2 regions of the Sphingomonas sp. CFBP 13733 genome follow, and region 2 is predicted to be linked to the other one. Evidence: predicted binding sites of a transcription regulator. Region 2 holds the regulator's gene; the other holds the start of a gene.
What was found. The regulator LexA, encoded in region 2, represses DNA repair genes until DNA is damaged. The targets are predictions, from matches to a motif close to GTTCCNCNCTTGTTCT.
Positions count from the first base shown of each region.

Region 1: the regulator LexA is predicted to act here: its motif matches at 6,835-6,850, upstream of IFT71_RS07705 (ATP-dependent helicase).

Region 1 covers NZ_JACYUP010000002.1:733,715-744,295, reverse strand. Annotated here, with positions in the region: gene IFT71_RS07740 (response regulator) at 1-320, opposite strand, end outside; gene IFT71_RS07735 (pseudouridine synthase) at 440-2,053, shown strand; gene rsmD (16S rRNA (guanine(966)-N(2))-methyltransferase RsmD) at 2,053-2,589, shown strand; gene IFT71_RS07725 (MFS transporter) at 2,625-3,884, opposite strand; gene IFT71_RS07720 (inorganic phosphate transporter) at 3,934-5,580, opposite strand; gene IFT71_RS07715 (UrcA family protein) at 5,806-6,132, opposite strand; gene IFT71_RS07710 (GFA family protein) at 6,357-6,752, opposite strand; gene IFT71_RS07705 (ATP-dependent helicase) at 6,863-9,145, shown strand; gene IFT71_RS07700 (hypothetical protein) at 9,256-9,546, shown strand; gene IFT71_RS07695 (glycine zipper 2TM domain-containing protein) at 9,629-10,183, shown strand; gene IFT71_RS07690 (prolyl oligopeptidase family serine peptidase) at 10,336-10,581, opposite strand, start outside.
Region 2 covers NZ_JACYUP010000004.1:529,695-540,275, reverse strand. Annotated here, with positions in the region: gene IFT71_RS15035 (HoxN/HupN/NixA family nickel/cobalt transporter) at 1-865, opposite strand, end outside; cobalamin riboswitch at 1,045-1,257, opposite strand; gene IFT71_RS15030 (molybdopterin molybdotransferase MoeA) at 1,495-2,679, shown strand; gene lexA (transcriptional repressor LexA) at 2,748-3,476, shown strand; gene IFT71_RS15020 (ComEC/Rec2 family competence protein) at 3,637-5,844, opposite strand; gene gltX (glutamate--tRNA ligase) at 5,864-7,369, shown strand; gene IFT71_RS15010 (citrate synthase) at 7,395-8,678, shown strand; gene IFT71_RS15005 (hypothetical protein) at 8,680-8,880, shown strand; gene IFT71_RS15000 (sensor histidine kinase) at 8,836-10,242, opposite strand; gene IFT71_RS14995 (DUF2336 domain-containing protein) at 10,251-10,581, opposite strand, start outside.

The DNA of each region.
Region 1 (10,581 bases), on a different contig from region 2:
GGTTTGGAAAGACAGCCCGCGGCCAGCGTCGTCGCCTCGACCGGGCAGTTGCCCGTGACGAACAGCACCGGCACCCCGCGCTCCAAGGCAGCACGGGCAACGTCGAGCCCCGATCCGTCGCTCAGGCTGACATCGGCAAGGATGAGGTCGATCGCAGACTCGCTTTCGATCACCGCCAGTGCATCGCTGACCCGGTCGACCGTCGCGACCACGGTGAATTTCGATTCGGTCAGGAAATATTCGGTGTCGAACGCGACCAGCGGTTCGTCCTCGACGACCAGCAAGCGGATGATCAGCCGCTTCTTCTTTCCGAACAGCATCGACATCACGCCCCTTCGCGCAACGAATGGTCGTTACGCCCATGCGACATAACGCACCGCACCACGAAGGGTCGCAAATATTTTCGCGCTGCACCCCGATCCATAGTATCAGCCGCGCCATGACGACTTCAAAAGACGATAACCCGACTGCCAGCCCGTCGAACGACGCGCCTGCAACAGCCCCCGCAGCCCCCATCAAGGGCGACCGCATCGCCAAGCTGCTCGCCCGCGCGGGCGTCGCATCGCGCCGCGACATCGAACGGATGATTGCCGAAGGACGCGTCGCGCTCAACGGCACCACGCTCGACACGCCCGCGACGATCCTGCGCAACCTTGCCGGCGTCACCGTCGACGGCGATCCGGTCGAGGCGCCCAGCGCGGCGCGGCTGTTCCTCTATCACAAGCCGACCGGGCTGCTCGTCACCGAGCGCGACCCTGCTGGCCGGACGACGATCTACGACCGCCTGCCGCGCGAACTGCCGCGACTCGTCCCCGTCGGCCGGCTCGATCTCAACACCGAGGGGCTGTTGCTGATGACCACCGACGGTGGTCTCAAGCGCCAGCTCGAACTCCCCGCGACCGGCGTCGAGCGCGCCTATCGCGCCCGCGCCTATGGCAACATCACCCAGCCGCAGCTCGAGGAGCTGATCGAGGGGATCGAGATCGAGGGCGTCCGCTACGGCTCGATCAACGCGAATATCGAACGCCGCACCGGCGCGAACGTCTGGATCGAGATGATCCTGACCGAGGGCAAGAATCGCGAAGTCCGCCGCGTGCTCGAACATCTGGGTCTCCAGGTCTCGCGCCTGATCCGCACCCGCTACGGCCCGTTCGTGCTCGGTGATCTCGCCCCCGGCCAGATCGGCGAAGTGCTCCAGCACGACGTCGTCGCCTTCCAGAAGGAGCTCGCGCGCGGCAAGCCCGAGGGCCCCGGCGCGCGTCCGAACATCGGCATCAGCGCCAGTGCCGGCGCGGGTGCGGGGATCGGCGCCAAGTCGCCCCAGCGTGGCGCCAACGCCCCCCGTCCTGCCCCACGCCCGGCCCCCTCGGCCCGGCCCGCGACCGCGGCACCGCGCCAGCCCGCGCGCAGCCCCTATGCGGCGCCCGCAAGCTCGGGCTTTTCGAGCGGCGCACCACCGGTCGATCGCGCCGCACGGCCCGCCCGCCCGGCCCGGCCCGAGCGCATCCGCCCGACCGCGGCGATGGTCCGCGGCGACGTCACCGATCCCTGGGCCAAGCCCGATGCACGCGGCGGCAATCGGGCGGCCGCGACGCATCACGCCCAGCCGACCGGCGCCGGCACCGGTCGCCCGACCTATCGCCAGGAGCGCGCGGACCGCGGCGAGGAACTGAGCACCAGCCCCAAGATCAAGCATTTCCGCGCCGCCAAGCCGCCCCGCGACCGCGCCGCCCCGACCCGCGTCGGCGGCGGTGGTAGCGGTGGCGGTAGCGGGGGCACGGCAGCTCCGCGCCGTCCCGACCCGCCCCAGCGTCAGGACCAGCGCCAGGACCAGCAACGCGGTTTCCGTCCCCAGGCGGACGATTCCCGCGCGCGGACCGGTCCCGACAAGCGCGCCGCGCGCAGTGCCGCCGGTCGCCCCGGTGCGGATCCCCGCCCGCCGCGCGACGCCGCACCGCGCCCCGAACGCGGCAGTCGTCCGCCCGCACCCGGCAAGGGACCATCAGGGGGGCGCGGTCATCCGCCCCGCGCACCACGCGGAGGTAAACGCTGATGCGGATCATCGCAGGCCAGTATCGCGGCCGCCAGATCGTCGCGCCCAAGGGTGACGCGACCCGCCCGACCGCCGATCGCATGCGCGAGGCGCTGTTCTCGATGCTGACCAGCCGCGTCGGCAGTTTCGAAGGCCTCGCGGTCGCCGATCTCTTCGCAGGCTCGGGTGCGCTCGGGATCGAGGCCTTGTCGCGCGGTGCGGGATCGTGCCTGTTCGTCGAGCAGGACAAGCCCGCGCTCGATGCGCTGAAGGCCAATCTCGCCAAGCTCGGCATTCGCGGCGACGTCCGCGCGACGTCGGTGATGGCGATGGGCCCTGCGCCCGCGCCGCTCGACATCATCCTGATGGATCCGCCTTATGACACCGGTGCGGGCCTCGTCGCGCTCGACAAGCTCGCGCGGCTCGGCTGGACCAGCCCGGCGACGTGGATCAGTCTCGAGACGGCGAAGGCGGAGGTCGTCGAACTGGCGGGCTTCGAGGTCGACGCCACGCGCGTCCACGGCAAGGCGCGGCTGACGCTGCTGCGCCCCGCCTGACGTAACGGTCTCCCGCGCAAGCGGGAGACCCCGTCCTAGGCGGCGGCGCGGCGCCCGACGATCAGCAGCCCGCCAAGGCTCAGCACCCCCGCGGCCATCAGATACACCCCGACCAGCCCCAGCCCGCGCGGCGCCAGCGCCTCCGCCACGATCGGCGCGAGCGCCCCGCCCAGCACGCCGCCAAGGTTGAACGTCATCGACACGCCGGTATAGCGCACCCCCGCCGGAAACAGGCTCGGCAGCCACCCGCCGAGCGGGCCATAGGCGAACCCCATCACGAACAGCGCGCCCGACAGCCAGAGCGACACCGTGACCAGCGATCCCGATCCCAGCATCGGCCCCATCAGCGCCCCGACGACGATGCAGCCCGCAAACCCGATGCCGAGCATCCGCGCCGCCGAATAGCGATCCGCCAGCACGCTCGCGAGGATCACCCCCGCCGCGAGGAACCAGATCGCGACCAGCTCGACGCCGAGGAACGCCTCGCGCGAATAGCCGAGCGTCTTGGTGCCGTAGCCGAGCGCAAACGCGGTCGCGAGATAGAAGAGCGCGAAACACGCGATCACCCCGAACGTCCCCGCCAGCGTCGCGCGCAGATGCCGCGTCAGCAGCTCGGCGATCGGCACGCGCGGGATCGCCTCGGTCTTCTCCGCTTCCAGAAACGCGGGCGTCTCGGTCAGCTTCAGCCGCACCCACAGCCCCAGCCCGACCAGCACTGCGCTGACCAGGAACGGGATCCGCCAGCCCCAGGCGAGGAACTGCGCCTCGTCGAGGACCAGCCCGATGATCAGGAACAGCCCGTTGGCCGCCAGAAACCCGACCGGCGCGCCGAGCGGCGGGAACATCCCGAACGTGTTGCGGCGGTGCGGCGGCGCATTCTCGACCGCGAGCAGCGCGGCGCCACCCCATTCGCCGCCCAGCCCCAGCCCCTGCCCCAGCCGCATCAGGCAGAGCAGGGCCGGCGCCCACCAGCCGACCTGCGCATAGGTCGGCAGGAACGCGATCGCGACGGTCGATCCGCCCATCAGCAGCAGCGACGCGACCAGGGTCGACTTGCGCCCGACCCGGTCGCCGAAATGCCCGAACAGCACCGCGCCCACCGGCCGCGCGACGAACGCCAGCCCGAACGTCGCATAGCTCAGCAGCAGCTGCGCCGACGCCGACTGGCCCGCGAAGAACAGCGGCCCGAACACGAGCGCCGCGGCGGTCGCGTAGATGTAGAAGTCGTAAAATTCGACCGCGGTGCCGACCAGGCTGGCGGCGAGGATGCGGCGGCTGGACCTAAGCGTGCTCATGCCGCGTGCATCGCCGCCCGCCGCCGCCCCGTCAATCGCGCGCTCGGCTTTAGCGCCCCAAGGCGTGCGCCACCCCGAGCAGCATCCAGTAAAGCCCGCCCGACAACAGCATCGCGACCGGCAGCGTCATGATCCACGCCAGCCCCATGTTCACCAGCGTCCGCCGCTGCAGCCCGCCGCCATTGGCGACGCTCGCGCCCGCGACGCCCGACGACAGGATATGCGTCGTCGACACGGGTAGGCCGAACCGGTCCGCCATCAGGATCGTCGCCGCCGCGACCAGCTCCGCCGACGCACCCATGCCATAGGTCAGGTGCGACTTGCCGATCCGTTCGCCGACGGTGACGACGATCCGCTTCCACCCGACCATCGTGCCGAGCCCGAGCGCGAGCGCGACCGTGACCTTCACCCAGATCGGGATGTAGCGCGTCCCCTGCTCGAGCCCGCCGCCATAGGTTTTAAGCTCCGTGATCTCCTGCGCGGTAAAGCGCGCCTGCGCGGTCTTGTCGGCCGCGACCAGCTTGGTGGTGTCGAGCACGAGGTACATGTCGTTGCGCAGGTTCGACGTCGCCGCCGCGGGCACCTTGCCGAGCGAGCCATAGCCCTCGATCCGGCGGGTGACGTCGTTCGACAGCGTAGCGAGCGCGCCATAGACGACGGGCTCGGCGACCTGCTTCGATTTCAGCGCGGTGGTGACGCGCGCGCGCGCGGCCTCGACCGTCGAAGGCGTGCCGTCGGCATGCGCGGCATAGGCCGACGACGCCGCACGGGCGGTCTGGACGAACGCCGGCGTCGCGCTTTCGGGCATCGTCCGGTTCAGCGCATAGGCGGTCGGCGCGCAGCCGATCAGGATAAGCATGATCAGCCCCATCCCCTTCTGGCCGTCATTGCTGCCATGCGCGAAGCTGACCGCGGTGCAGGTGCCGATCAGCAGCGCACGGATCCCGCGTGGCGGCGGCGTATCGCTCTCGGGCGCCTCGTACAGCTTGCGATCGCGCAGGAAGCGCTTCATCACCAAGAGCATCAGCAGCGCGCCGACAAAGCCGACCACCGGGCTGAACGCGAGCGCGGAGAGCACCTTGGTCACTTGCGCCATGTCGACGCCCGACGTGCCGTCCGCGCCGCCGTTGATCAGCTGGTTGGCGAGCCCGACGCCGAGGATCGAGCCGATCAGCGCATGGCTCGACGAATTGGGCAGCCCGACCGCCCAGGTCGCGAGGTTCCACAGGATCGCCGCGAGCAGCAGCGCGAAGATCATCGCGAACCCGCCGGCGCTGCCGACGTTGAGGATGAGGTCGACCGGCAGCAGCGTGATGATCGAATAGGCGACCGCACCCGACGACGTCATCACGCCGACGAAGTTGAAGAAGCCCGACCAGACCACCGCGAGCGGCGCGGGCATCGAATGCGTGTAGATGACCGTCGCGACCGCATTGGCGGTGTCGTGGAAGCCGTTGACGAATTCGAACCCGAGCGCGATCAGCAGCGCGAGCCCGAGGAACGCGAACGCACCGACCGCGAGCGTCTCGCCAACCTGCGCGGTATCGGTGGCAATGCTGAACCCCGCATAGGCCAGCCCCCCCAGCAATATTGCCAGAAAGATCCAGCGCCCGGCCGGATGCAGATCATGATCGAGCCGCGGTCCGCTGCGCGGTGCGCGGTCGATCGCGTCGACCGTTAATGGGGAAGTAGCCATGATCGCGCAGTCGGCCCTAACGATTACAACTTTATGACAACGCGATGCATCGCCGCGCGGCGATACCAGAATGACACAGTGACGAACCCCACCCAGAGCGCAACCGCCCATGACCCTCCCCCGCCAGGGGGAGGTGGCAGGCCCAGCCTGACGGAGGGGGAGGACCGCCGCGCCTCTGACAGAGCGGTCCTCCTTCAATCGCGCATCGGATCGAGCGCGACGACGCTACCGCCCCGCGAGGCTTGCCAGCTGCGTCCCGTTGCGCGTCAGCAACGCGGCGGTCTGGACCGTGGCGTCCTGCATCATTTCCGTACGGCACCGGCGCGACTCGGCAAAGGCATTCAGCCCGCCGGTCCGCGGGGCGCAGGTCCGGTTGACCGCCGACTGCACGCGACGCGCAAGCACGCGCCGCCCGGCGTCGCTGGCCAGGTCGAGCCCGGCATGCGAGACACGGATCGTGACGGGGTCGCGCACCGGATCGGCGGCAGCGCCGGTCGCAAAAAGGCACGCGGAAGCGATCGCCGCCGAAGCGACGCTGTGGAGGATCTTCATGATGACGTCCTTTGCTGGTCCTGCGGTCCGCAGGCACACCGCCTGCGCGCGACTAAGCCTGACCGTCGGGAGGACCGTCTCTGCGCGGCCTCTCCGACGAAGACCCTCGTCGCTGCGCACGCCCTACGCCCGGATCGTTACGCTCCCGCGACGGTTTGGCGACGGTTCGTCGGTCGCCCCGCGATTTCGATCACCCCGCAGCCGGACGACGACGGCACGCCCGTTCACATCCCCGGATAGCGCGCGAATTCGGGCAGGCTCGCCAGGTCCGCCATCCACGCCAGCCGCTCCGCGACCTGGATTTGCGCGCCCGGTGCGACCGACTCGGGATCGTCGAGCGTGCACGACTGGATGTCGATGATCCCCGGCAGCGCGACCGGGTTGGTGTAGAACAGGCCCGTCCCGCACGTTCCGCAGAACAGCCGCCGCCCGTGCTCGGACGACGCATAGGTCACCGGATCGCCCGAAATCGTCACCTGCTCGGTCCTGAACGCGATCCAGCCGACCATCGGCGCGCCTGCGCTGCGTCGGCAATCCTCACAGTGGCACAGCGCGTGATGCGCCGCCTCGCCCGTCGCGACATAGTGGATCGCTCCGCAGTGGCATCGTCCCGACAACATGCACGCCTCCTGTTGATATTCTCGATTTGTTCCACACATCGCTGCGCCGTGCAAGCCTTAGCCGCTTGCCCGATCGCGCCCCGTTCCCTACCTGTTCACCGGTGAACCAGATCGCCCATCCGTCCGACGCAAACCGCCAGCCGCCCTATCTCCGCGGCCTCAACGATCCCCAGCGCGAGGCGGTGCTGACCACCGACGGCCCCGTCCTGATCATCGCCGGCGCGGGCACCGGCAAGACCGCGGCGCTGACCGCGCGACTCGCGCATCTGATCTTCACCAAGAAGGCGTGGCCGTCGGAGATCCTCAGCGTCACCTTCACCAACAAGGCCGCGCGCGAGATGCGCGAGCGCGTCGGGCGTCTGGTCGGCGACGCGGTCGAGGGGATGCCGTGGCTCGGCACCTTCCACGCGATCGCCGCCAAGATGCTGCGCCGCCATGCCGAGCTTGTCGGGCTGCAGTCCAATTTCACGATCCTCGATACCGACGACCAGCTGCGGTTGCTCAAACAGCTCATCCTCGCCGCCGATATCGACGAGAAGCGTTTCCCGACGCGCAGCCTCGCCGGGCTGATCGACCAGTGGAAGAACAAGGGCCTCGTCCCCGCCGATATCGATGCGGGCGAGAGCGAGCGCTACGCCAATGGCCGCGGCGGCGAGCTGTACGAGCAATACCAGACCCGGCTGCGCGCGCTCAACGCGTGCGATTTCGGCGACCTGCTGCTCCACATGCTCGTCATCCTGAAGACGCACCGCGACGTGCTGGCGCAGTATCAGCAGCGCTTCAAATACATCATGGTCGACGAGTATCAGGACACCAACTCGTCGCAATATCTCTGGCTGCGGCTGCTCGCGCAGGAGCGCAAGAACATCGCCTGTGTCGGCGACGACGACCAGTCGATCTATTCGTGGCGCGGCGCGCAGGTCGAGAACATCCTGAAGTTCGAGCGCGACTTTCCGGGCGCGAAGGTCATCCGCCTCGAACAGAATTACCGCAGCACGCCGCATATCCTCGGCGCGGCCTCGGGCGTGATCGCCAACAATGGCGGTCGCCTCGGCAAACAGCTCTGGACCGAGCTCGACGTCGGCGAGAAGGTCAAGGTCATCGGCGTCTGGGACGGCCCCGAGGAAGCGCGCCGCGTCGGCGAGGAAATCGAGAGCGTCCGTCGCACGGGCAAGAGCCTCGACGAGGTCGCGATCCTCGTCCGCGCGCAGCACCAGACGCGCGAGTTCGAGGACCGCTTCATCGCGATCGGCATGCCGTACAAGATCGTCGGCGGCTTCCGCTTCTACGAACGCGCCGAGATCCGCGACGCGCTGGCGTATCTGCGCGTCGTCAATCAGCCCGCGGACGACCTGGCGTTCGAACGCATCGTCAACGTCCCCAAGCGCGGCCTCGGCGACAAGGCGGTCGCGCGCATCCACCAGCTCGCGCGCGCCACCGGCACCCCGCTGACGACCGCCGCCGCGCGCATCCTCGACACCGACGAACTGACCGGCGCCGCGAAGAAGTCGCTCGGGCGCCTCGTCGGCGACATCGCGCGCTGGCGCGACATGGCGACCAGCCTGCCCCACGCCGAACTCGCACGGCAGCTGCTCGACGAGAGCGGCTACACCGCGATGTACCAGGCCGAGAAATCGGTCGAGGCGACCGGCCGGCTCGAGAATCTGAGCGAACTCGTCCGCGCGATGGAGGAATATGACTCGCTCGGCGCGTTCCTCGAACACGTCTCGCTGGTGATGGACAATGAGGGCGGCGCGCAGGATCCGCAGGTCACGATCATGACCATCCACGCCGCCAAGGGCCTCGAATACGACACCGTGTTCTGCGTCGGCTGGGAGGAAGGACTGTTCCCGTCGCAGCGCTCGCTCGACGAGGGCGGCGTGAAGAGTCTCGAGGAGGAACGCCGCCTCGCCTATGTCGCGATCACGCGCGCGCGGCGCCTGGCCGTCATCCTCCACGCCGCCAATCGCCGCATCTACGGCCAGTGGAATTCGTCGATCCCCTCGCGCTTCGTCGCCGAGCTTCCCGACGAGCATACCGACACCGAGACGACGATGTCGGGCGGCGCGAGCCTCTGGCAGGCGAACTGGTCCGACCGCGCCGATCCGTTCGCCGACGTCGCACGCGGCACCGGCCGCGGCCCCGGCTGGCAGCGCGCCGCCACGCCCGGCGGCGGCTTCTCGACCAAGCCCGCCCGCGTCGTTGAAAGCCGGTCCAGCGCGATCAGCCTCGGCAACAAGGGCCGCGACGACCTGTCGCTCGGCCAGCGCGTGTTCCACCAGAAATTCGGCTATGGCGCGATCGCCGAGATCGAGGGCAACAAGCTCGAGATCGACTTCGAACAGGCCGGCCGCAAGCGCGTCATGGACAGCTTCGTCACGATCGCGCCGTAGGACGACCGGTCGGCGCCAACCTGTACGGGAGCCGACAACCTCGTTCAGGAACGATGCCGAACCATGATCGTATCGTCCTTCCAGCCCGATCTCGGGCAAGAGGACACGTCATGAAGTTTACGAATCTCATCGCCGCCGGGCTCGCCTTCGCCACGCTCGGCCTCGGCGTGGCCGCGCCCGCCGAAGCCCAGCGCGATCGGGGCCATAGCCAGCAGTATCGCGACAACGATCATCGCGGTGATCATCGTGCCGATCGTCGCGACTATCGCCGCAACGACCATCGTGGTCGCCACGACGGTCGCCGCTTCCGCGGTCGCGACAATGACCGCCGCAACTGGAACAACAATCGCCGCTGCCGCACCGAATGGCGCAACCATCGTCGCGTCCAGATCTGTCGTTGACGAAAGCCGGGTGGCGGCGCGATGTCGCCACCCGTTACCGGGACGCTCCCCCGGGACACCCTACCGTGAAAGGATTTCGATCATGAAGCGTTCTCTCGGCCTCGCGACGATGATCGCCGCGACCTGCCTGTCCGCCGCCGCCCCCGCCGTCGCGCAGACCAGTGCCGACAACGCCCGTTTCGCCGCCGCCCAGGCGCGCCTCGACAGCGAGTTGCAGATCTTCCGCGAGGAATTCGATCGCTACCAGTCGCTGCGCGGCAATCGTGGCGGCAGCTATGTTCCGCCGGCACCGCAGGGCGGCTATCGCCAGGCGCCCGACCGGTATGAGGGCGGTTATCCCGATGAGCGCGACGAGGGCAATTACGACCCGGCCCGCGACTATCGCGTCGGCCCGAATTATCAGGAGCGCACCCTGTCCGCCAACGACCGCGTCTATGCGGGGCAGGACGGCCGCTATTACTGCAAGCGCAACGACGGCACGACCGGGCTGATCATCGGCGCGGCAGGTGGCGGCATTCTCGGCAACGTGATCGACGGCGGCCGCTCGCGGATCGTCGGTTCGCTGCTGGGCGCGGCCGCGGGCGGCCTCGCCGGCCGCGCGGTCGAACAGAACAACAGCCAGATCCGCTGCCGCTGATCGGGTGCGGCGACCGGGCGTCCATCACGCCCGCCGCCGTGAATCACTTCTCCCCCAAACCCCCGTCATCCTGACGAAAGTCAGGATCCAGAGCCACGAGCGACACCGCCTCCGGCTCTGGATCCTGGATCAAGTCCAGGATGACGGGTCCCCTACTTCGCCGGCCCCATAAGCTTCTGCGCGAAATAGGTCATCTGCAGCGCCTGCATCCGCGCCCCCTGCTCGATGTCCGCATCGCCCGAATGCCCGCCCGCGGTATCCTCGTAGAACAGATACGGCAGGCCATATTCCTTCAGCCGCGCGGCGAACTTGCGCGCATGCTGCGGCCCGACCCGGTCGTCCTTGGTCGTCGTCCAGATATAGGGCTCGGGGTAAGCCCCGCCGCGCTTGATGTTCTG
Region 2 (10,581 bases):
GCAGCGCGAGCGTCTCGATTCCGCCGATCGCGATCGCGACGATCGCCGAGATCAGCGTGATCGTGATGTTGTAATAGAGCTTGCGGATCGGCTTCACGAACGCCCATTCATACGCGCCGAGCATCACCACCCCGTCGGCACTGTCGACCAGCGCCATGCCCGTCGCGAACAGCACCGGCAGCACCAGCACCGTGCCGATCGACAGCCCGTCCGCTGCCTGGCTCGCCGACAGGCCGAGAATCGCGACTTCGGTCGCGGTGTCGAACCCCAGCCCGAACAGGAAGCCGAGCGGCGCCATGTGCCAGCTGCGCGTGACCAGCCGGAACATCGGCCGGAACAGCCGCGCGAGCAGCCCGCGATTGCCGAGCAGCAGGTCGAGATCCTCCTCGACATAACGCCCGCCGCCGCGGACATGGCCGAAGGTCCGCCACACCGATCGCAGGATGATCAGGTTCATCGCCGCGATCGTGAACAGGAACAGCGCGGAGACCAGCGTCGCGATCACCCCGCCCGCCTGCTTGAACGCCTCGAACTGCGCCAGCGCGCTCGCGGTCAGCGCGATTCCGACCGCGGCGATCAGGACGATCGCCGAATGACCGACCGCGAACCAGAAGCCGACCCCGATCGGCCGTTGCCCGTCCTGCATCAGCTTGCGCGTCACATTGTCGATCGCCGCGATATGATCCGCGTCGACCGCATGCCGCAGCCCCAGCCCCCAGGCGAGCATCGCGGTGCCCAGCATCAGCGGCTGCGCCTGGAACAGCGCGAACGCCCATCCCCAGGCGGCGATATTGGCCGCCACCAGCATCGCGAACATCCAGCCGATCCGGTGTCGCGTCGAACGACCGGCGGTCCGCCCGGTCATGATCTTGGTCATTGGCACATCCCCGGCGTCCGACGAGGACGGGGGCCTGCCGCGAACGACCGGGACGCGCGCCGACCGGACGCCCTGAGCGGCCGGCATGCGTCGCCGATGCGGCCCCCGCCGCATGGTCGTCGCTCAGACGGCGTTCACCGTGCCTCGGCCACCCCCTGGACCGGGACAAGAGCGACCAGACGCCGGCAGGTCTCCTGGCTCACGGGTCAAGGCTCGACGCACACCTTCCCAGGCCATCGGCCCAGTGGCTGCCCCCGTCGCAGGGGGCGCGTGCGTGTCGCTCGCCGCTTACAGTTGCAGGGACAGCTGCGGTCTTGGGGCAAACCCCGCACCGCATTCCCATTCAAGCCCCGAGGGGCACCGACGCGATCTGTGCGGATCCGGCTTGCGTCGGACCTGCGCCACAGGGCTAGCGCGTTTTGCCTGCGCTGACGACAGGATTTGCGCGCGACGCAACGCAGGGCATGTCGTCCCATCTCACCGCAACGTCTGCCTTACCTCGTACGTTGATCGCATAACCGACCGGTGTCCTGCCGGTCGCGGCGTTGCCCGCTTTCCGCCCCGCGGCATTCGTGCGAGCAGCGCAGACCTTCATCGCCCCGCTGAACGGAGCCCGCATGCGCCCTCTCGTCCCCGTCGCCGAAGCCCAGTCCCGCCTCTTCGCCATGGCATCGCGCGTGCCGGCCGAAACCGTGCCGCTGCGCTCCGCGATGGGTCGCTGGGCGGCGGAGGACATTCTCGCCCGCCGCACCCAGCCTGCGACCGACCTTTCGGCGATGGACGGCTATGCGATCCGCTACGCCGATCTGCCCGGCCCCTGGACCGTCATCGGCGAGAGCGCGGCCGGCCGCCCCTTCGCCGGCACGCTCGCCCCGGGCGAGGCGACGCGCATCTTCACCGGCGCGGCGATGCCGCCCGGCGCTGATACCGTCCTTGTTCAGGAAGAGGCCGCGCGCGACGGCGACCGGCTGATGCTCGACGGCGAAGGCCCCGCCTTTGAAGGCCGCAACACACGCCGCAAGGGGCTCGACTTCGCGATCGGCACGCGGCTGATCGCGGCCGGCGATCGGCTGACGCCCGCGCGCATCGCGGTCGCTGCGACCGGCGGGCACGGCGCGCTGTCGGTCGGCCGCCGGCTGCGCGTCGCGGTCGCCGCGACGGGCGACGAACTCGTCCCGCCCGGCTCGACGAACGATCCCGTCCCGCTGCCGGAATCGAACGGCATCATGCTCGCCGCGATGCTTGCCGATCTGCCCGTCGACATCGTCGATCTGGGGATATTGCCTGATAGGCTCGACACGCTGCGTGACGCCTTTGCCGGGGTCGATGCCGATCTACTGGTGACCACGGGGGGCGCGTCGGTCGGCGATCACGACCTCGTCCGCCCCGCGATCGAGGCGGCTGGCGGGGCAATCGACTTCTGGCGGATCGCGCTGCGCCCGGGCAAGCCGATGATGGCGGGCGCGCTCGGGCGGACGATGCTGCTCGGCCTACCTGGCAATCCCGTCTCCGCCTTCGTCACCGCCATCCTCTTCGTCCGCCCCGTCGTCGCGCACATGCTCGGCGCGCGCGATCCCCTGCCGCAGACGACGCACGCGCTGCTCGGCGAGGATCTTCCGCCCAACCAGTCGCGGACCGACTATATGCGCGCCGAACTGCGCGACGGCCGCGCCTATGCCTCGACCATCCAGGACAGCTCGATGCTGCTGACGCTCGCCCGCTCGTCCTGCCTGATCATCCGCGATGGCGACGCGCCGGCGGCGAGGGCGGGCGACTCGGCGGAAATCCTCGTCATCGCGTGACGTCACCGCTTGACGAAGCTGCAAGTGTTCCATAGAAGTTCCTCGTCTGTTCCGGACGGAGAACCGTTATGCTCACGCGCAAGCAGCACGAGCTTGTCTGCTTCATCAATGACCGCCTCGCCGAGACGGGCGTGTCGCCCTCGTTCGAGGAGATGAAGGACGCGCTCGACCTGAAATCGAAATCGGGCGTGCACCGTCTGATCAGCGCGCTTGAAGAGCGCAACTTCATCCGGCGCCTGCCCAACCGGGCGCGCGCGCTCGAAGTGCTGCGAATGCCCGAGCGTCCCGAGGCTGCAATCGCACAGACTGCGGCGAAGTCGGGGCCGAAGGCGGCTGCGGCATCGGCCGGCACCGTATCTGCGCCGGACACGGCCAGCGCCACGCCCGCGTCGCCCGCCCGCATCGCGGCGAACGACGTCGTCGAGATCCCGCTGCACGGCCGGATCGCCGCCGGCGTCCCGATCGAAGCCTTTGAAGGCAGTTCGATGCTGGCCGTTCCGGCCGCATTGCTCGGCACCGGCGAGCATTATGCGCTGGAGGTTTCGGGGGACTCGATGGTCGAAGCCGGCATCCTCGACGGCGATTATGCGCTGATCCGCCGTACCGAGATCGCCCGCGACGGCGAAATCGTGGTCGCGCTGATCGAGGACAGCGAAGCGACGCTGAAATATTTCCGCCGCGAAGGCGCAATGGTCCGGCTCGACCCGGCCAACCGCGCCTATGACCCGCAGCGTTATGCGCCCGCACAGGTCCGGGTTCAGGGCAAGCTGTCGGGTATCCTGCGCCGCTACGACTGACGAATGCCGGGTGGCGCTGGCGGTCATCACCGCCACGCAACCGGCAGTGGCGTTCGTGACCAACGGCCCCAGGCACCATCGTCCGCGTTTCGGAATTGCGGCCCTCCCAATCGGAGGCCCCACCTTCGCAGGATCATGACCCGACATACCCAGTCGCGACCTATCGCTCTGACCACCCCCGAGCCGGCACTCGAAACCGGACCGACGCCGCCCCCCCGGCCAGCCCATGCTGATCGCCCGCCGCCCCGAACCGTCGCATTGGCCGCGCCAGCGTCGGTGGATCGCGCCACGGGTGCCGGTCCCCCGGATTGAGCACCGTCACCATCCGCCCCGTGGTCAACGTCAACGCGATCCCCCCGGTCCGCGCGAGCATCGACCGGTCGAGCTTCAGCCATCGCGGCGTACAACCGCGCGGCAGCCCGCGCTCGCTGATGACGATGTCCGCGCGCCGGCAGGCGGCAACCATCTCCGCGATCGGCACCCGGTAAACGCTGCGCGTGGCCAGCACGCGCCAAGCCCGGCCGTGGGCGACGACATCGGTCAGGCACAGGTCGCGGCTGCACCGCGCGTCGGGCTGATCCGCGAGCAGCAGCGGCTCACCATCGACCCCGCCATTCTCCGCCAGTGTATCGCGGACATAATCCCCCGCCCGATCGCGAAGCAGCGCGAGCCCGGCGGCGGTCCGGACCGCGACATGGCGACCATCGCCCGTGACCAGTATATCGGGTGACGGCGTCGTCAGCGCCCAGATCGCGCCAATCGCCAAGGGCAGCATTCCGATCCGTCGCCACCGCGTCCGCCACAGCGCGATCCACACCCCGCCGCCGACCATCAGCGCAAACGCCCCATCGGGAACCGCCGGCAGCGCGCGGACCGCGCCCGGTGCATGCGCCACGCCGCGCGCGAGCCACAGCAGCGCGTCGAGCGCATGCTGGACCAGCCACCAGGCGGGCGCGCCAATCCCGATCGTGTCGAGCAGCAGCGCCAGCGCCTCGAACGGCATCACGACAAACGTGGTCAGCGGGATCGCGACGATATTGGCGACCGCGCCGTACAGCCCGGCCTTGTGGAAATGATAGACTGCGATCGGCATCAGCGCCGCCTCGACGACGAGCCCGGTCAGCAGCAGCGACGCGGCGCCGCGCAAGAGGCGCCTGCCGCGGCCCTCGTCATGCGGCGCGAACGTGGCACGGACGACGGGATGCTCGTGCAACGCGATGATCGCGGTGATTGCGGCGAACGACAATTGGAAGCTCGGCCCGGCGAGCGATTCGGGCAGCGCGAGCATCACCGCGATCGCCCCCGTCGCGACCAGCCGCAACGTCATCGCCTCGCGCCCCATCGCCAGCGCGACCAGCACCAGCAACGCCGCGACGCACGAGCGGATTGTCGGCACCTGGCTGCCCGTCAGCACGGTGTAGCCGATCGCCGCCGCCGCACCGGCAAGCGCGGCGATCAACGGCAGTCGCGTGTGGAGGGCGAGCCACGGGCTGAGCGCGAGCAGCCGCAGCACGATCAGCATCGTCGCCGCGACCGCGGCGGTGATGTGGAGGCCGCTCACCGACAGGAGATGCGCCAGCCCGGCGCGCCGCATCGCCTCCGCATCCGCGTCGCTGATCGCGCCGACGTCGCCGGTCGCCAGCGCTGCGGCGATCCCGCCCGCGCTCCCGTCGAGTTGCGCGACGATGTGCCGCGACAACGCCACCCGGACCCCCGCGCCACCGCGGCCCGGCTCTGCTACCACCACAGGCGAAAAGCCCCGCCCCGTCGCGCCGATCGCGCCGAACCAGGCGACGCGCGCAAAGTCATAGGCGCCGGGCACCGCGGGCAAGGGCGGCGGCATGAGTCGCGCGCGCAGCCTTATCGTCGCGCCGATCCCCAGCGTCGCCGGCGCATCCGCCTCTGCCAGGTTGATGCGGACGCGGCCGGGCAACGCAACCGGCGCGCCATCGGCGTCCTGCCCCGGCCCGACCGGCCGCACCGTCAACCGCACAAGCCGGCGCGCGACGAGCGGTTCGATCGTCTCGACCCGCGCCGACAGCTGCACGAATGTCGGCCCCGCGAGCACCGGTGCCGCCACGCGGTCCGATCGCACCCAGATCAGCCCGATGCCGAGCGTCGCCGCAATCGCGCCGATCGCGAGCATTCGCGCCGCGCGCCCGCCGCGCCCCGCCGCAAGTCCGGCCAAACCGCCGGCAGCCAGCAAAAGGATCGCGGTGCCCCATGCCACGGGATCGGGCAGCACGAACCACAGTGCGATGCCGCCGCCAAGCCCGACCGGCAGCCATGTTATGAGCTGGTCGCGCTCCGCCTCCAGCCAGCGTTCGATCGCCCGGCCCGGCTCCGCCATCCAGGGCGGCACGCCCATTTGTCGCCGCCGGGGACGCATGCTAGAGGCGGCCACGGCTGATCCGGCCATCGTTTCTACAGTCTGGGAGCACCCGCGGTTGGGCGCAATATCTGATACGGATGCCGTCGTTTCGGCCGCACCCGTGGTTACTCGTTTCGCTCCGTCGCCGACGGGGTTCCTGCATCTTGGCGGCGCGCGCACTGCGTTGTTCAACTGGCTGTTCGCCAAGGCGAACGGCGGCAAATTCCTGCTGCGTATCGAGGATACCGACCGCGTGCGGTCGACCCAGCCGGCGATCGACGCGATCATCGACGGCATGCGCTGGCTGGGGATCGACTGGGACGGCGACGTCGTCATGCAGTTCGCCGGCGCCGATCGCCACGCCCGCGTCGCGCACCAGATGGTCGAGGCCGGTCACGCCTATCGCTGCTACATGACCAATGACGAGATCGCGGCGATGCGCGCCGAGGCGCAGGCGGCCAAGAAGCCGCTTCGCATTCGCAGCCCGTGGCGCGATCGTCCAGCGAGCGAGGCCCCCGATCTTCCCCATGTCGTCCGCCTGCGCGCGCCGCAGGAGGGTGCGGTCACGATCGAGGATCGCGTCCAGGGATCGGCGACGGTCCGCAACGAGGAAATCGACGATCTCGTCCTCCTCCGCTCCGATGGCACGCCGACCTATATGCTCGCGGTCGTCGTCGACGATCACGACATGGGTGTTACCCACGTCATCCGCGGTGACGATCACCTCAACAACGCGTTCCGCCAGCTGCCGATCTACCGCGCGATGGACGCGATCGAGGGCGGCTGGCCCGATCCGATCTATGCGCACATCCCGCTGATCCACGGCCCCGATGGTGCCAAGCTGTCCAAGCGGCACGGCGCGGTCGGCATCGAGGCCTATCGCGACGAGATGGGCATCCTGCCCGAGGCGTTCGACAATTACCTGCTGCGGCTCGGCTGGGGGCACGGTGACGACGAGATCATCAGCCGCGAACAGGCGGTCGAGTGGTTCGACCTGTCGGGCGTCGGCAAGTCGCCCTCGCGCTTCGACCTGAAGAAGCTCGAGAATCTGAACGGCCACTATATTCGCGAGGCCGATGATGCGCGTCTGGCCCAGCTCGCCGCCGATCGGCTCGGCCATGCCCTGCCCGATGGCGGACTCGACCTTCTGACTCGCGCCATGCCGGTCCTGAAGCCACGTGCAGCGAACCTGAACGAACTCGCCGAAGGTTCGAATTTCCTGTTCAGCCAGCGACCTTTGGCGATGGATGACGCCGCAGCGAGCCTTTTGCAGGGTGAAGCGAGTGCGATTCTGACGAACGCGCATGCTGAACTTGACGCGCTCGACAAGTGGGATACGGAAGCGCTCGAAGGCGCGGTACGGCGCGTGGCCGAAGCGCGAAGCCTAAAGCTCGGGCAGGTTGCACAACCCCTTCGCGCCGCGCTGACCGGTCGCAAGACGTCGCCGGGAATATTCGATGTGCTCGACCTGCTCGGGCGTGACGAGAGCCTCGGTCGGATCGCCGACCGGATGGCAGACTGATAAGATTTCGAGGAAGGATACAAGCATGAGCGAGACCGCAAACCTCAAGGTCGACGGCAAGGAATTCGATTATCCGGTCATGTCCGGTACGGTCGGCCCCGATGTCATCGATATCCGCAAGCTGTACGCGCAGACCGACAATTTCACCTATGATCCGGGCTTCACTTCGACCGCCTCGTGCCAGTCGAAGCTGACCTATATCGACGGCGATGCCGGCACGCTGCTCCACCGCGGCTACACGATCGGCGAGCTCGCCGAACAGTCGAACTTCATGGAAGTCGCCTATCTGCTGCTGAACGGCGAACTGCCCAGCGAAGAAGAGCTGTCGACCTTCTCGAACACGATCACGCGCCACACGATGGTGCATGAGCAGCTCGCGCAGTTCTTCCGTGGCTTCCGTCGCGACGCGCATCCGATGGCGATCCTGTGCGGCGTCGTCGGCGCGCTCTCGGCCTTCTACCACGATTCGACCGACATTCATGATCCGGCACAGCGCGTCATCGCGTCGCACCGCCTGATCGCCAAGATGCCGACGATCGCCGCGATGGCGTACAAGTACAGTGTCGGCCAGCCGTTCGTCTATCCGGACAACACGCTGAGCTACACCGGCAACTTCCTGAAGATGACGTTCGCCGTCCCGGCCGAGAAGTACGTCGTGAATCCGATCGTCGAAAAGGCGATGGACCGCATCTTCATCCTCCACGCCGATCACGAGCAGAACGCGTCGACCTCGACCGTCCGTCTCGCCGGCTCGTCGGGTGCCAACCCGTTTGCGTGCATCGCGGCCGGCATCGCCTGCCTGTGGGGCCCCGCGCATGGCGGCGCGAACGAAGCCGCGCTCAACATGCTGCACGAGATCGGCACGGTTGACCGGATCCCCGAGTTCATCGCCCGCGCGAAGGACAAGAACGATCCGTTCCGCCTGATGGGCTTCGGTCACCGCGTCTACAAGAACTACGATCCGCGCGCGGCGGTCATGCAGACGACCGTCAAGGAAGTACTCGGCGAGCTGGGTGTCACCGACCCTGTGTTCGACGTCGCGATCGAGCTCGAGCGTCTGGCGCTGAGCGATCCCTACTTCATCGAGAAGAAGCTGTTCCCGAACGTCGACTTCTATTCGGGCGTCATCCTCTCGGCGATCGGCTTCCCGACCTCGATGTTCACGGTGCTCTTCGCACTCGCCCGTACCGTCGGCTGGGTTGCGCAGTGGAACGAGATGATCACCGATCCCGACCAGAAGATCGGCCGTCCGCGCCAGCTCTACAGCGGCCCGACGCAGCGCGACTATACGCCGATGGCGTCGCGCTGAGATGAAGCTGCGGCCGATCCTCATGGTCATCGGCGTGCTGTGCGCGCTGATGGGGTTCCTGTGGATCGGCCAGGGGCTTGGCTATGTCCATTGGCCGCGATCGAGCTTCATGCTCGATCAGCGGCCTTGGGCGGACCGCGGCGCCGCGCTCGCGGTATTAGGCCTGGTACTGATCCTGGCCGCGCGTCGCCTGCGTCGGTAACGACAACACGAAGCGCGCCCCCTCGCCGATCGCGCTGTCGATCGTCAGGTCGCCGCCCATCGCGCGTGCCAGCCGCCGCGCGATATAGAGGCCCAGGCCGTTGCCGCCCGGCTCGGACGCGTCGACCCGCTCGAACTTTTCGAAAATCCGCGCATGATCCGCGGGCGCCACGCCCTTGCCGGTATCCGCGACGACGACGGTCACCTGATCGCTCCCCGCATGCGCCGTCACCAGCACCGCGCCACCCGACTGCGAATAGCGCACCGCGTTGCCGATCAGATTGACCAGGATCTGCAACACGCGACGGAAATCGCCGCGCGCGACGACGCGGGCTTCAGCGGCGGGCCGGGTGATCGTCACATTCGCGTTGCCCGCTCGCACCGCCAGCAGCCCGGCAGCACGCCGCGCAATGTCGGCCATATCGATCGTCTCGAGAAGCAGCGCGAAGTCGGGCCGCTCGACCGCCTGAAGATCGACCAGATCGTCGACCAGCGCCAACAGATGGCGGCCGGCATTGGCGATATCCGCGGCATAATCGGCATAATCGGGCTGCACCAGGCCATCGGTCTGGGCATGAATACTGTCGGCGTTCGCGACGATGCGCGCCAGCGGTGTCCGCAACGCGCGGTCTAGCCCCGCGGTGAAGGTCGGCGACAGCTGGTCCGCCCCCGCCGGCCGGGGCTTGGCGGGCGGCGATGGCACGTCCGCGGGATCGTCGACCAGTTGCCCGCTGCCGATGAACCCCGCAAAGGCACGTTCCGCGTCACGGCGGACCACGGCGCTTAGCATGATCGCGCGGCCCGACCCCCGCAGCCGCGCGGGCTGTGCGTCGAGCGGCTGACGGCGCGCGACCGCGTCGAGGATCGGCAGCGCGCCGTCATCGCCGCTGTCGAGCATGACGAGGCTCGTCAGCGGCTTGCCGAGCAACGCGAGCGGGTCGACGCCCATGCGGGGCCCTGCGTCGGGCGATACGAATGTCAGGCGAAGCGCCGCGTCGGTTTCCCAACGCCAGTCGGCACCACTCGACAGGAAATCGACGCCTGCACCGGGGTTCGGTGCCGCTGGACGCCACGGCTGGAGTTCGCGCCAGCCACTTACCGCAAGGCCGACCGTATCGCCCTCGGGCTGCGCACGGACCCACAGATCGAGATCGACGTCGTCGTCGGCGATCACCACGCTGCGCGAAACCGCGATTCCCAGCCGGCGCGCCAGGCGGGCGATCATCGCGAGCTGCGGCACCGCGATCGGCGCGCCGATCACCCCCCCGGCGCGGCTGTTGAGCGCAAGCAGGATCGGATCCGCCGACAGCAACACGCCGTCCCCTGCCACTTCCGCCAGTGCGACCGCAGTGTCGCCTGTCATATATCCCGTCATCGTCGGTCTGCCCCGGCCAGCGCCCGCAACGCAGCGCGAAACTCGCGGTGCATCGCCAGCGGTGCGATCGCCGCGCGCGCATCGTCGACCCCGACGCTCGCGATGCTGTCGAGCGCGTCGGCGAAACTTTCGATATCACGGCGTGGATCGGCATCGGCCAGCGCCAGCCCGATCCGCGCGATCGTTTCCCGGTCGAGATCCGCCGCCCGCAGCGCCAGCCACAGTTGCTCTCCGTCGGGATCGAGTACGATCACCCGGACCTGTTCGGCATCGATCCCGATCGCATGCGCCAGCACCGCGACGAACAGGGTCAGACGCCGGTCGCCG